DNA from 2 places in the Bradyrhizobium guangzhouense genome. Region 1 is predicted to be linked to the other one. Evidence: predicted binding sites of a transcription regulator. Region 1 holds the regulator's gene; the other holds the start of a gene.
The links. Region 1 encodes PhoB, which activates phosphate uptake and scavenging genes when phosphate is short. Its sites were predicted from a motif close to TGTCATNNANCTGTCAT; they were not measured.

Region 1 (5,903 bases):
GCTGCATCTCGGCGCCGGTGAGCATGATGGGCTCACCGCCGAGCTGGCGCATGGCGACGTCGAACGAGACGCGCGTGCGGGTCGACGGGCGCTCGAAGATCATCGCCAGCGTCTTGCCTTCGAGCGGCCTGACCGGCTGATGCGCCTTCTGCTTCGCCTTCATGGCGGAGGAGGCCGCCAGCATGCTCTTGAGCTCCGACAGCGGCAGCTCGTTGATATCAAGGAAATGCTTGGGACCCTTGCTCATCAGCTTGCCGCCCGCTTGTTGCCTGACAGCGCCGTGCAGGCGCGTTCGAGCCTGATGACGCTGTCCTCGATCTCGGCCTCGGTGACGATCAAGGGCGGCAGGAAGCGCACGACATTGTCGCCGGCGCCGACGGTGAGCAGCTTCTCGTTGCGCAAGGCTGCGACCAGATCACCTGACGGCACCACGGCCTTGATGCCGATCAAGAGCCCCTCGCCGCGGATTTCGCTGACGATATCGGGGTGACGGTCGATCACGGAGGCGAGCTTCTGCTTGAGCAGCAGCGACATCTTCTGCACGTGATCGAAGAAGCCGGGCTTGAGCATGACGTCGAGCACGGCGTTCGCGGCCGCGATCGCCAGCGGATTGCCGCCGAAGGTCGAGCCGTGCGAGCCGGGGCCCATGCCGGCGGCCGCATCCGCCGTCGCCAGGATCGCGCCGATCGGGAAGCCGCCGCCGAGCGCCTTCGCCAGCGACATCACGTCTGGTGTGACGCCGGTGCGTCGATAGGCAAAGAGATCGCCGGTGCGGCCCATGCCGGTCTGCACCTCGTCGAAGGCGAGCAGCAGGCCCTTTTCGTCGCAGAGCTGGCGCAACGCCTTGAGGAAGGCCGATGTCGCCGGACGTACGCCGCCCTCGCCCTGGATCGGCTCGATCAGGATGCCGGCGGTGTGAGGACCGATTGCCTTCTTCACGGCTTCGATGTCGCCATGCGGGATCTGGTCGAAGCCCTCCATCGGCGGACCGTAACCTTCGAGGTATTTTGCCGAACCGGTCGCGGCCAGCGTCGCCAGCGTGCGGCCGTGGAAGGCGCCTTCGAAGGTGATGATGCGGTAGCGTTCCGGATGGCCCTTGGAGAAGTGATGATGGCGGACCAGCTTGATCACACCCTCCAGCGCTTCGGCGCCGGAATTGCAGAAGAACACGAAGTCGGCAAAGCTCTCGTTGCAGAGACGCGCAGCGAGCTTCTCGCCATCCGGGCTCTGGAACAGGTTCGACATGTGCCAGAGCTTCGTGGCCTGCTCCTGCAGCGCCTTGACCAGCGCCGGATGGGCATGGCCGAGCGCATTCACCGCCACGCCCGAGGTGAAATCGAGATAGCGATCGCCATTGGTTGCGATCAACCAGACGCCTTCACCGCGCTCAAAACCGATGTCGGCCCTGGCGAAAACGGGGAGCAAATGCGGCGTTGCGCTGTTGGTCATGACGGTCTCTTTGGTGGTCACTCAGGGTGTTTCGGACGGCCTGAACGCGCCTTGCGCAGCGCGTCATTTGGACCGGAAAACGAAACGTGCCGCCTTTTAAGGGCGGCACGCGCAACCATCTTATGCTTGGCAATACGGGTGTCAATGCCGCCCGGAAAGCCCCGCGAAATGCTGAATCCGTAGTCTTGCGGTGGCGATTTTGCGGGATTTTCGCCACGGAACATGTGGAAGCGAGTCGGCGGACTCTTGCGCGTGAGTCACGCCATATTGTAGCGTTTGGCTTGTCAGATACGACATCTCGTGCAGCGGTTCTGATCCCAAAAGTCCTCATGTACCGGCGTAAACGCCCGGGCGCATTTGGTGCGCCCGGCGAGCCTTAAGGGATTCTGGCGGCACGGGTTTTTCGAGGCTTAGGCATTCGTCGTGAGGCCCCATAGATGGCAGGCGCCGGCGAAGGAAAGGGTGCAATGACGGTTTTGACCTGGTCGGATGATCGTGTCGAGCAGCTGAAAAAGCTCTGGGAGGCCGGACTTTCGGCGAGCCAGATCGCCGCTGAGCTCGGTAACGTGACCCGCAACGCCGTGATCGGCAAGGTGCACAGGCTCGGCCTGTCCGGCCGCGCCAAGAGCCCCTCATCAGCAGCTCCCCGACCGCGCAAGGCACGTCCTGCGCAGCACATGATGCGGGTGAGCCGCCCCATCGCGCGCGGCAACACCGCGCTGGCGCAGGCCTTCGAGGTCGAGGTCGAGGCCGAACCGGTCACTTACGACAACGTGGTGCCGATGAGCCAGCGGCTGTCGCTGCTCGAATTGAACGAGGCCACCTGCCACTGGCCGGTCGGCGATCCCTCGAGCCCGGATTTCTTCTTCTGTGGCGGCAAGGCGCTGTCCGGCCTGCCCTACTGCGCCCAGCACTCGCGGGTGGCGTATCAGCCGGCCGCCGATCGCCGTCGCGCTCCGGCGAAGCCCGGCACGCGCTGAGCACAGCTCGAGACGACATCGTCCGGGATGATCGAGACAAAAAAAAGCGCGCCCCAAGGCGCGCTTTTTTGTTTTTCCTGCGCGTAGCTAGCTTGACGTCTGCTCGGCCTTCGCGAAGCGATCGTCGAGGGCGTAGCCGGCGCCGCGGACGGTGCGGATCGGGTCCTGCTCGCGGCCGAGATTGAGCAGCTTGCGCAGGCGGCCGATATGCACGTCGACGGTGCGCTCGTCGATATAGATGTCGCGACCCCAGACGCTGTCGAGCAGCTGCTCGCGCGAGAACACCCGGCCGGGATGCTCCAGGAAGAACTCCAGCAGGCGATATTCGGTCGGGCCGAGATCGATCGGCCGGCCCGAGCGCGCCACGCGGCGCTTCTCGCGATCGAGCTCGATGTCGCCGAAAGCCAGCACGGTCGCGAGCCGCTCGGGGCTGGCGCGCCGCAGCAGGCCCTTCACCCGCGCCAGCAGCTCGGGCACCGAGAACGGCTTGACGATGTAGTCGTCGGCGCCGGTTGCGAGGCCCCTGACACGCTCGCTCTCCTCGCCACGCGCGGTGAGCATGATGATCGGCAGCTGCTTGGTGTCGGAGCGCGCGCGCAGCCGCCGGCACAGCTCGATACCGGACAGGCCGGGCAGCATCCAGTCGAGCACGATCAGATCGGGGATGTGCTCCTTGAGGCGGGTATCGGCGTCGTCGCCGCGCATCACCGTCTCGACGTCATAGCCGTCGCCTTCGAGGTTGTAACGAAGCAGCTCGGTGAGAGCTTCCTCGTCCTCAACCACCATAATGCGTGCGCCCATGGGGTCGTCGCTCCTTGAGGATTCAGGTATTGGGGATCGTCGTGGCGAAGGTCGTCATGTCGCCTTTCGGCCGCTTGTCGGTGATGGCCTGGCCTTCGATCATGTAGAACACGGTCTCGGCGATGTTGGTGGCGTGGTCGCCGATCCGCTCGATGTTCTTGGCGCAAAACATCAGATGGATGCAGAACGAGATGTTGCGCGGATCCTCCATCATGTAGGTGAGGAGCTCGCGGAACAGCGAGGTGCAGATGGCGTCGACTTCCTCGTCGCCCTTCCACACCGCCATCGCCGCCGGCAGATCGTGCGCGGCATAGGCGTCGAGCACCGACTTGACCTGCTGCTGCACGAGGTCGGTCATGTGTTCGAGGCCGCGGAACAGCTTGAGCGGATGGAAATCGGTCTCCAGCGCCGCGACGCGCTTGCCCATGTTCTTGGCGAGATCGCCGATCCGCTCGAGATCGGTCGCGACGCGCATCGCGCCGACGATTTCGCGCAGGTCCACCGCCATCGGCTGGCGGCGGGCGATGGTGAGCACGGCGTGCTCCTCGATCCTCTTCTGAAGCGCGTCGATCTCGGCGTCGGTGTTGACGACGCGCTGGCCGAGCGCGACGTCGCGACGGATCAGTGCGTCGACGGAATCGACGATCATGCGCTCGGCGAGGCCGCCCATTTCCGCAACCGACCGTGTCAGTTCCTGGAGGTCGGTATCGAAAGCCTTTGCGGTATGTTCAGAACCCATGTCCGTCTCCTCAGCCGAACCGGCCGGTAATGTAATCCTGCGTGCGCCGGTCGGACGGCGACGTGAAGATCTTGCTGGTGTCGTCGAACTCGATCAGCTCACCGAGATACATGAAGGCGGTCTTGTCGGAAACGCGCGCCGCCTGCTGCATGTTGTGGGTGACGATCGCGATCGTATAGTTCTCCGACAGCTCCTGGATCAGCTCTTCGACCTTGGCGGTCGAGATCGGGTCCAGCGCCGAGCAGGGCTCGTCGAACAGGATCACCTCGGGCCGCACCGCGACGGTGCGGGCGATGCAGAGACGCTGCTGCTGGCCGCCGGAGAGCGACAGGCCGGACGCGTTGAGCTTGTCCTTGACCTCGTTCCACAGCGCGCCGCCGCGCAGCGCCTTCTCCACGCGGTCGTCCATCTCGGACTTCGAGATCTTCTCATAGAGGCGGATGCCGAAGGCAATGTTCTCGTAGATCGTCATCGGGAACGGCGTCGGCTTCTGGAACACCATGCCGACGCGGGCGCGCAGCAGATTGAGGTCCAGCTTGGGGTCGAGGATGTTGGTCTGGTCGAGCATCAGCTGACCGGTGACGCGCTGGCCGGGATAGAGGTCGTACATCCGGTTGAAGATGCGCAGCAGGGTCGACTTGCCGCAACCCGACGGGCCGATGAAAGCCGTGACGCGGTTGGTGCCGAGCGCCAGATTGATGTTCTTCAGGGCGTGGTGCTCGCCATAATAGAAGTTGAGGCTGCGCACCGTCACCTTGGCCGGGGCTTCCGGCAGCGGCTGCTGGGCATGCGGAAGCCCACCGGACGCGCTCATCGACACGGAAAGATCACTCATTTTGCGGTCCTCTCGGCGCCGAGAATGCGCGCGCCAATGTTCAGGGCTAGCACGGTCAGGGTAATCAGCAGCGCGCCGCTCCAGGCAAGCTGCTTCCAATAGGCGTAGGGGCTCTGGACGAAGTTGTTGATGGTCACGGGCAGGTTCGCCATCGTCTTGTTCAGGCTGAGGCTGAAGAACTGGTTCGACAGCGCGGTGAAGAGCAGCGGCGCGGTTTCGCCGGCGACGCGGGCGGTGGCGAGCAGCACGCCGGTGATGAGGCCGGAACGGGCGGCACGATAGGCGATCCGTTTGATCACCAGCGAACGCGGCAGGCCGAGCGCCGAGGCTGCCTCGCGAAGCGCGTTGGGCACCAGCGACAGCATGTCCTCGGTCGTGCGCAGCACCACGGGGATCACGATCACGGCGAGCGCGAGCGAACCTGCGATCGCCGAGAAGCCGCGCATCGGCACCACCACCGCGCCGTAGATGAACAGGCCGATGATGATCGAGGGCGCCGACAGCAGGATGTCGTTGATGAAGCGGATCACCGAGGTCAGCCTGTCGTTGCGGCCGTACTCGGCCAGATAGGTGCCGGCGAACAGGCCGAGCGGCGCGCCGATGCCGACGCCGATCACGGTCATGATCAGCGAGCCGATGATGGCATTGCGCAGGCCGCCTTCGGTCGAGCCCGGCGGCGGCGTGTCAGCGGCGAACAGGTCGAGGCTGAGGCCGGCCACCCCGTTATAGAGCAGCGTCATCAGGATCAGCGCGAGCCAGGTGACGCCGAAGGCGGCGGCGCCGATGCAGAGCCCGCGGATGACGATGTCCTTGCGGCGGCGGCGTGCGTAAATCGGGTTCATGTTACTTCCCCGCCTTCTTTTCCAGGCGCAGCAGCATCAGCCGGGCGCCGGCGAGCACGAAGAACGTCAGCACGAACAGCAGCAGGCCGAGCAGGATCAGGCCGGACTGGTGCAGGCCGTCGCTCTCGGCGAATTCGGATGCGATCGCCGCCGAGATGGTGGTACCCGGCGCGAAGATCGAGGACGAGATGCGGAACGAATTGCCGATGATGAAGGTCACCGCCATGGTCTCGCCGAGCGCGCGGCCCAGCGCCAGC
Region 2 (5,903 bases), 1.3 Mb from region 1:
CCGAGCAGCGCGATCGACAGCGTCTCTCCCAGTGCCTGCAGATAGAGCGGCAGCGACGAGCCGGGATCGGGCGGCATCATCATCATACTGATCCAGCCGAGCTGGCTCAGCCCAGCGATAAAACGCGACGGCGAGAAGTCGAGATCGACCAGGCCGAACACGAAAATCGCAAGCGCCGCCGCGAGCATCGCGGGCGTCGCCAGGCGCGACGACGCCGGGCGGTCGAAGACGTCAGGGTAGCGCGCGCGAAGTTCCGCGGTGTTCACGTCCTGCGGCTTACTCAAGTCCGCGCCTCCCTGCCGAACAGCCGGGCGCGCACCCAGCCGGTGGTGATGTCGATCAGGAAGACGGTGATGATGATGGTCACGAGGATCGCGCTGACGTCGGAGTAGTAGAATTTTCGGATCGCGACAATGAACTCCTGCCCGATCCCTCCGGCGCCGACAAAGCCCATCACCGAGGCCTCGCGCACGTTGATCTCGAAGCGCAGCAGCGCGTAGCTGACATAGCTGGCCGAGACCTGCGGCAGGATCGCAAAGCGCATGCAGGAGATCCAACTCGCGCCGGTGGAGCGGATGCCCTCGACCGGCTTCATGTCGGCATTCTCGACGATCTCGGAAAACTGCTTGCCGAGCGCGCCGGTGGAGTGGATCGCGATCGCGAGCACGCCCGCCACCGGACCGAGGCCGAAGGCCATCACGAAGATCAGCGCGAACACGATGCCGGGCACAGTGCGGGCGAATTCCAGCAGCCGCCGGACGGTGAAGCGCAGCCAGGACGAAGGCGCGGTGTTCTCAGCCGCGAAGAAATTGAGCACGAACGCGAGCACCGCACCGATCAGCGTGCCGACATAGGAGATCAGCAGCGTCTCGCCGAGCAGCTTGAGCCAATTGTGCAGCCCCCAGAACCACTCTCGAAAGTCGGTCCAGACCCGCTGACCGCTGTCGAGGGTGAGGATTCGATCGAAATAGCTGACGAAATTGCCGAGATAGGTGAAGAAGGTGCGCAAATTCACTTCGGCACCGATCGAAGCCACGATCAGCGCGGCAACGAAGACGGCGAGGCTCGCCAGCAAGCGCAAGCGCTTGCGCGCGACCGCCCTGCGATATGCGGCGTTCAGGACGGCGAGCTGCTGGTCGGGAAGGAGCGAAACCGCAATCGTCATCGAAGGCACAGATCCATCACGACAGATCCATCAAGAAAAGAGCCGGGTCCGTCGACCCGGCTCCAGTACGTCGTCCCGACGAGCTCAGGACGCCTTCTTACGCAGATTGTCGACGAACTTGATCAGCTCGATGGTCTTGTCGTAGTCCTGGTTCGTGATCGGCTCCCAAGGCTTGTTCTTGCCGTCGGAGAGCTTGTTGTAGGCCTCTGGGTCCTTCTTTGCCGCGTCCATGAACGCCTGCTTGATCGCCGCCTTCATGTCGTCAGGCAAATCGCTGAGATAGGCATAGGGCGAGTTGATGATCAGATCCGACTTCACGATGATGCGGAAATCTTCCTTCTTCATCGGCGTACCGTCGGACGACTTCACCATGCCCTTGTTGAGCATGCGGGTGAGGTTCGAATCGTCGTCCGCGTTCCACCAGTTGGCGGCGACGTCCACCGTGCCCTGGGCCAGCGCCAGCACGGCGTTCTCGTGGCTTCCGGTGAACACCACCTTCGAGAAGAAGGAATCGGGATCGATGGCGAGCTGGTTCAGCTTGTAGCGGGGCATGTTGTTGCCCGACGTCGAATTCGGATCGACCAGGCCGAGATTCTTGCCCTTGAGGTCCTCGATCTTCTGGTAGGGCGACTTCGCCAGGACATAGAACACCGAATAGTAGCCCTTCGAGCCGTCGGAATTGACGTCGATCGCAAACGCATCGGTCTTCACGCCGGTGAGCCGGGCGCGCGAGAACGACGCCGGACCGTAATAGGCGACCTGGATGTTGCCGGCGCGCTGGCCCTCGATGACGGCGGCGTAGTCATTGGCCACGCGCAGCGTCACCTTCACGCCGAGCTCCTTCGAGAGATAGTTGGCGAACGGCGTCCAGCGCTCAGTGACACCCGAAGCGTTCTCCGCCGGGACCACGGCGAAGGTGATCTCCGGATATTTCGTCTTCCAGTCTTCGGCGGAAGCGGATCCGGCAAAGGTCAGCGCGGCGGCGCCGGCAAGAATGAGTCTGCGAGTGATCATGTTAGCCCTCTTCCCAGGTTGAGGTCGGTTGAAGCGAAAGTGACGATGCGGAGCCGCTCAGGCCGCCGCAGCCGTTCCGAGTGCCGGAACGCCCTCGGGCGCCGGCGCAGGCATGCCACCCATGACGTCGGCGGCTTCGAGATCGTAGAGCTCACGCGCGACAAGATCGGTCAGCGCGGACGGCGCGCCGTCGAACACCACCCGTCCCTGCGCCATGCCGATCAGGCGATCGCAATAGCTGCGCGCCAGATCGAGCGAATGCAGGTTGCAGAGCACGGTGATGCCGAAATGCTTGTTGATGCGCAGCAGCGCATCCATGACGATCTTGGTGTTGCGCGGATCGAGCGAGGCGATCGGCTCGTCGGCGAGGATGATGTCGGGCTGCTGCACCAGCGCCCGCGCGATCGCGACGCGCTGCTGCTGCCCGCCGGAAAGCTGATCGGCGCGTTGGGCGGCGAGCGCCGCGATATCAAACTGTTCCAGCGCCGACATCGCCAGCGCCTTGTCCTGCTCGGGCCAGATCTGCGAGAGCGAGCGCCAGGCCGGCATGGTGGCAAGGCGCCCCATCAGCACATTGGTCAGCACGTCGAGGCGGCCGACCAGGTTGAATTGCTGGAAGATCATCGCCGATCGCGCCCGCCACTGCCGCAATTCCTTGCCGCGCAGCGCGGTGACGTCGAGGCCATCGAACAGGATGCGGCCCTGCGTCGGCGTCACCAGACGATTGATGGTCCGCAGCAGCGTCGACTTGCCGGCGCCGGAGCGCCCGATCACACCGACGAAGCCGCCGGGGGAGATTTGAAACGAAGCGTCGTCCACCGCGGCTTTTGCGCCGAAGCGGCACGTCAGACCTTCAACCACCAGCATGCAGGGCTCCAGAATAGCTCGAGCCCACCGCTATCCTCGGCGGTTGACACTTGTGTGACATGCACAACGCGGTGCGGCGATCCTACACACATCATCCCCTGTCATCGCGTCGTCATGACATCGTCATCAAGCCACCCGAAGAGATGCGCCCGCCCTCAAACGCCCGGATGCAACATGGCCAAAGTGCTATCGGTCGAGCCGACCATCGATCCTTCGGCGAAGCTGCATGAGGTCAGGCTCGGCGCCTATACCGAGGTCGGCGCCCGCACCATCCTGCATGAAGTCGCGATGGGGGATTACTCCTATGTCGTCAATGACGCGCAGATCACCTACACGACCATCGGAAAATTCTGCTCGATCGCGGCGATGACGCGCATCAATCCCGGCAATCATCCGATGCATCGCGCCACGCAGGCGCATTTCACCTACCGGTCCAGCGCTTACTTTCCTGGCGAAAGCGACGACACCGATTTCTTCGACTGGCGGCGCCAGCATCACGTCCACATCGGCCATGACGTCTGGATCGGCCATGGCGCGATCGTGCTGCCCGGCCGCAATATCGGCACCGGGGCGGTGATCGCGGCCGGCGCCATCGTCACCAGGGACGTGCCGGCCTATACCATCGTCGCCGGCAATCCGGCGCGTATCGTGCGTCGCAGGTTCTCGGAGGAGGTTGCCGGACGGCTGGCCAGGCTGGCATGGTGGGACTGGGATCACGACAAATTGCGGTGCGCGCTGCCCGATTTCCGCACGCTCGCAATTGAAGATTTCCTGTCGGCATACGAAGCAAGGGCAAGTTCCTCCTCCAGCAAACGAAGCGCGGTCGCGTGACAGACATTTTCATCGAGGGTGGCCGGACCCTGATTGGCTCCGCGCTTGCCGAAACATCGCTCGCCCTATCCGGAACCGACATTGCGCAGATCGATGCGACACGCGGCCGCGCGCGGCTTGCGATCGATGCGCGCAACCTGCTGGTGCTGCCTGGAATCGTCGACCTGCATGGCGACGCCTTCGAGCGGCAGATGATGCCGCGCGCCGGCGTCGATTTCCCGATCGACCTCGCGCTCGAGGACACCGACCGCCAGGTCATCAGCAACGGTATCACCACGGTGTTCCACGCCACGACCTGGTCGTGGGAGCCGGGCCTGCGCAGCGCCGACAACGCACGGCGCTTGCTCGAGGCGATCGAGCGGCAGCGCCCGCACTTCGCTGCCGACACCCGTTTCCATTTGCGGCACGAAACCTTCAATCTCGATGCCGAGGACGAGATCAGTCAGTGGCTGGCCGAAGGCCGCGTCGACCTGTTCGCCTTCAACGACCATATGGACGGGGTCGTTGCCGACATCTCCAATCCGCGCAAGCGCAACCGCATGGTGGAGCGCACCGGCCTGTCCAGCGAGGATTTCGACAAGCTCGTCGCGCATATCGTTTCGCGCGCGGCCGATGTTCCGGCCTCGATCACCCGGCTCGCAGCAGCGGCTCGCGCGGCTGAGGTGCGGATGCTGTCGCATGACGATGAGACGCCGGCAATGCGTCGGGATTTTCGCGGCATGGGCGTGAGGCTCGCCGAGTTTCCGGTCAACGAGGAGACGGCGCGCGAGGCAGCCGATCATGGCGATGCCATCGTCTACGGCGCTCCGAATGTCGTGCGCGGCGGCAGCCACACCGGTTGGACCAGGGCGTCGGACATGATCGCAAAGGGGCTCTGCTCGGTGCTGGCCTCGGACTATTATTATCCGGCGCCGCTGCACGCCGCATTCCGGCTTGCCGCCGATGGCGTGCTGCCGCTGACCGAGGCGTGGAAGCTGATCTCGTCGGCACCGGCACAGGCCACCGGGCTGACCGATCGCGGCACGCTCGCTCAAGGCCGTCGCGCCGACATTCTGCTCGTCGACGACAGCACGCCGCTGCGGCCGCGGCTGGTCGCTGTCATTGCGGCCGGCAAGCTCGTGCATCTTACCGATGCGACGCGGCTGGCCGGCATCGCGGCGACACCGCGCGAGACTGTCGTTGCTGCATAAATTGGCTATGCTTTGCTGATGACAGATTTTCCCCGCTACGCGATCTATTTTGCCGCCGGCGCCGACCACGCGCTCACCCGCTTCGGCGCCGAGCTGCTCGGCTATGATGCTTACACCGGTGACGAGCTGCCCTTTCACGGCGACGCCCTCCGCGTCGCCGCCGACTGGCGCGACGTCACCGCCGATCCCCGCAAATACGGCTTTCACGGCACGCTCAAGGCGCCGATGGCGCTGGTCTCAGGCAAGGCCGAGGCCGAGCTCGCAGCGGCCTGCGCGACATTTGCCGCCAAGGCGCGCCCGATCCCGCTCATCCGCCCAATCGTCGATTCCATCAGCGGTTTCATCGCCGTCGTTCCGGCCGAGCCGGTCGACACGCTTCAACAGCTCGCTGCCGATTGCGTCCGCGATTTCGATTGCTTCCGCCCCGCCCTGACGGCGGACGATCGTGCGCGACGCAAGCCCGAAAAGCTCAGTGAGCGGCAGCGCGAGTATCTCGACCGCTGGGGCTACCCTTACGTGATGGAAGAATTTCGCTTCCACATGACGCTGACGGGACGGCTGGATGCGGAGCGGCGTGGGCCAATCCTGGAGATGCTGCGGGCAAGGTTTGCGGGGCTGCGGTTGGACACGCTTGCGATCGATCGCATCGCGCTGTTCAAGCAGGATGATGCCAAGGCGCGCTTCCGCATCATCGGCGAGTGGAGGCTGGTGAGTTAGCCAACGCTCACGAAACACCCTCGGTGTCGTCCCGGATCGCCGCGCGCTTGTCCGGGACGACGGCGGAGGTTTTGGCCGACAGCGATGCTAGTAGCCGTGTGGCCCTACTTGCCCCACCG

Region 2: the regulator PhoB is predicted to act here: its motif matches at 3,146-3,162, upstream of phnC (phosphonate ABC transporter ATP-binding protein).

The regions. Positions count from the first base shown of each region.
Region 1 covers NZ_CP030053.1:6,897,631-6,903,533, forward strand. Annotated here, with positions in the region: gene argF (ornithine carbamoyltransferase) at 1-247, opposite strand, end outside; gene XH91_RS32880 (aspartate aminotransferase family protein) at 247-1,449, opposite strand; gene XH91_RS32885 (GcrA family cell cycle regulator) at 1,917-2,429, shown strand; gene phoB (phosphate regulon transcriptional regulator PhoB) at 2,517-3,230, opposite strand; gene phoU (phosphate signaling complex protein PhoU) at 3,253-3,969, opposite strand; gene pstB (phosphate ABC transporter ATP-binding protein PstB) at 3,980-4,804, opposite strand; gene pstA (phosphate ABC transporter permease PstA) at 4,801-5,646, opposite strand; gene pstC (phosphate ABC transporter permease subunit PstC) at 5,648-5,903, opposite strand, start outside.
Region 2 covers NZ_CP030053.1:1,053,740-1,059,642, reverse strand. Annotated here, with positions in the region: gene phnE (phosphonate ABC transporter, permease protein PhnE) at 1-323, opposite strand, end outside; gene phnE (phosphonate ABC transporter, permease protein PhnE) at 281-1,165, opposite strand; gene phnD (phosphonate ABC transporter substrate-binding protein) at 1,250-2,179, opposite strand; gene phnC (phosphonate ABC transporter ATP-binding protein) at 2,237-3,046, opposite strand; gene XH91_RS05140 (LbetaH domain-containing protein) at 3,221-3,877, shown strand; gene XH91_RS05135 (alpha-D-ribose 1-methylphosphonate 5-triphosphate diphosphatase) at 3,874-5,067, shown strand; gene XH91_RS05130 (DUF1045 domain-containing protein) at 5,086-5,784, shown strand; gene XH91_RS05125 (dihydrodipicolinate synthase family protein) at 5,889-5,903, opposite strand, start outside.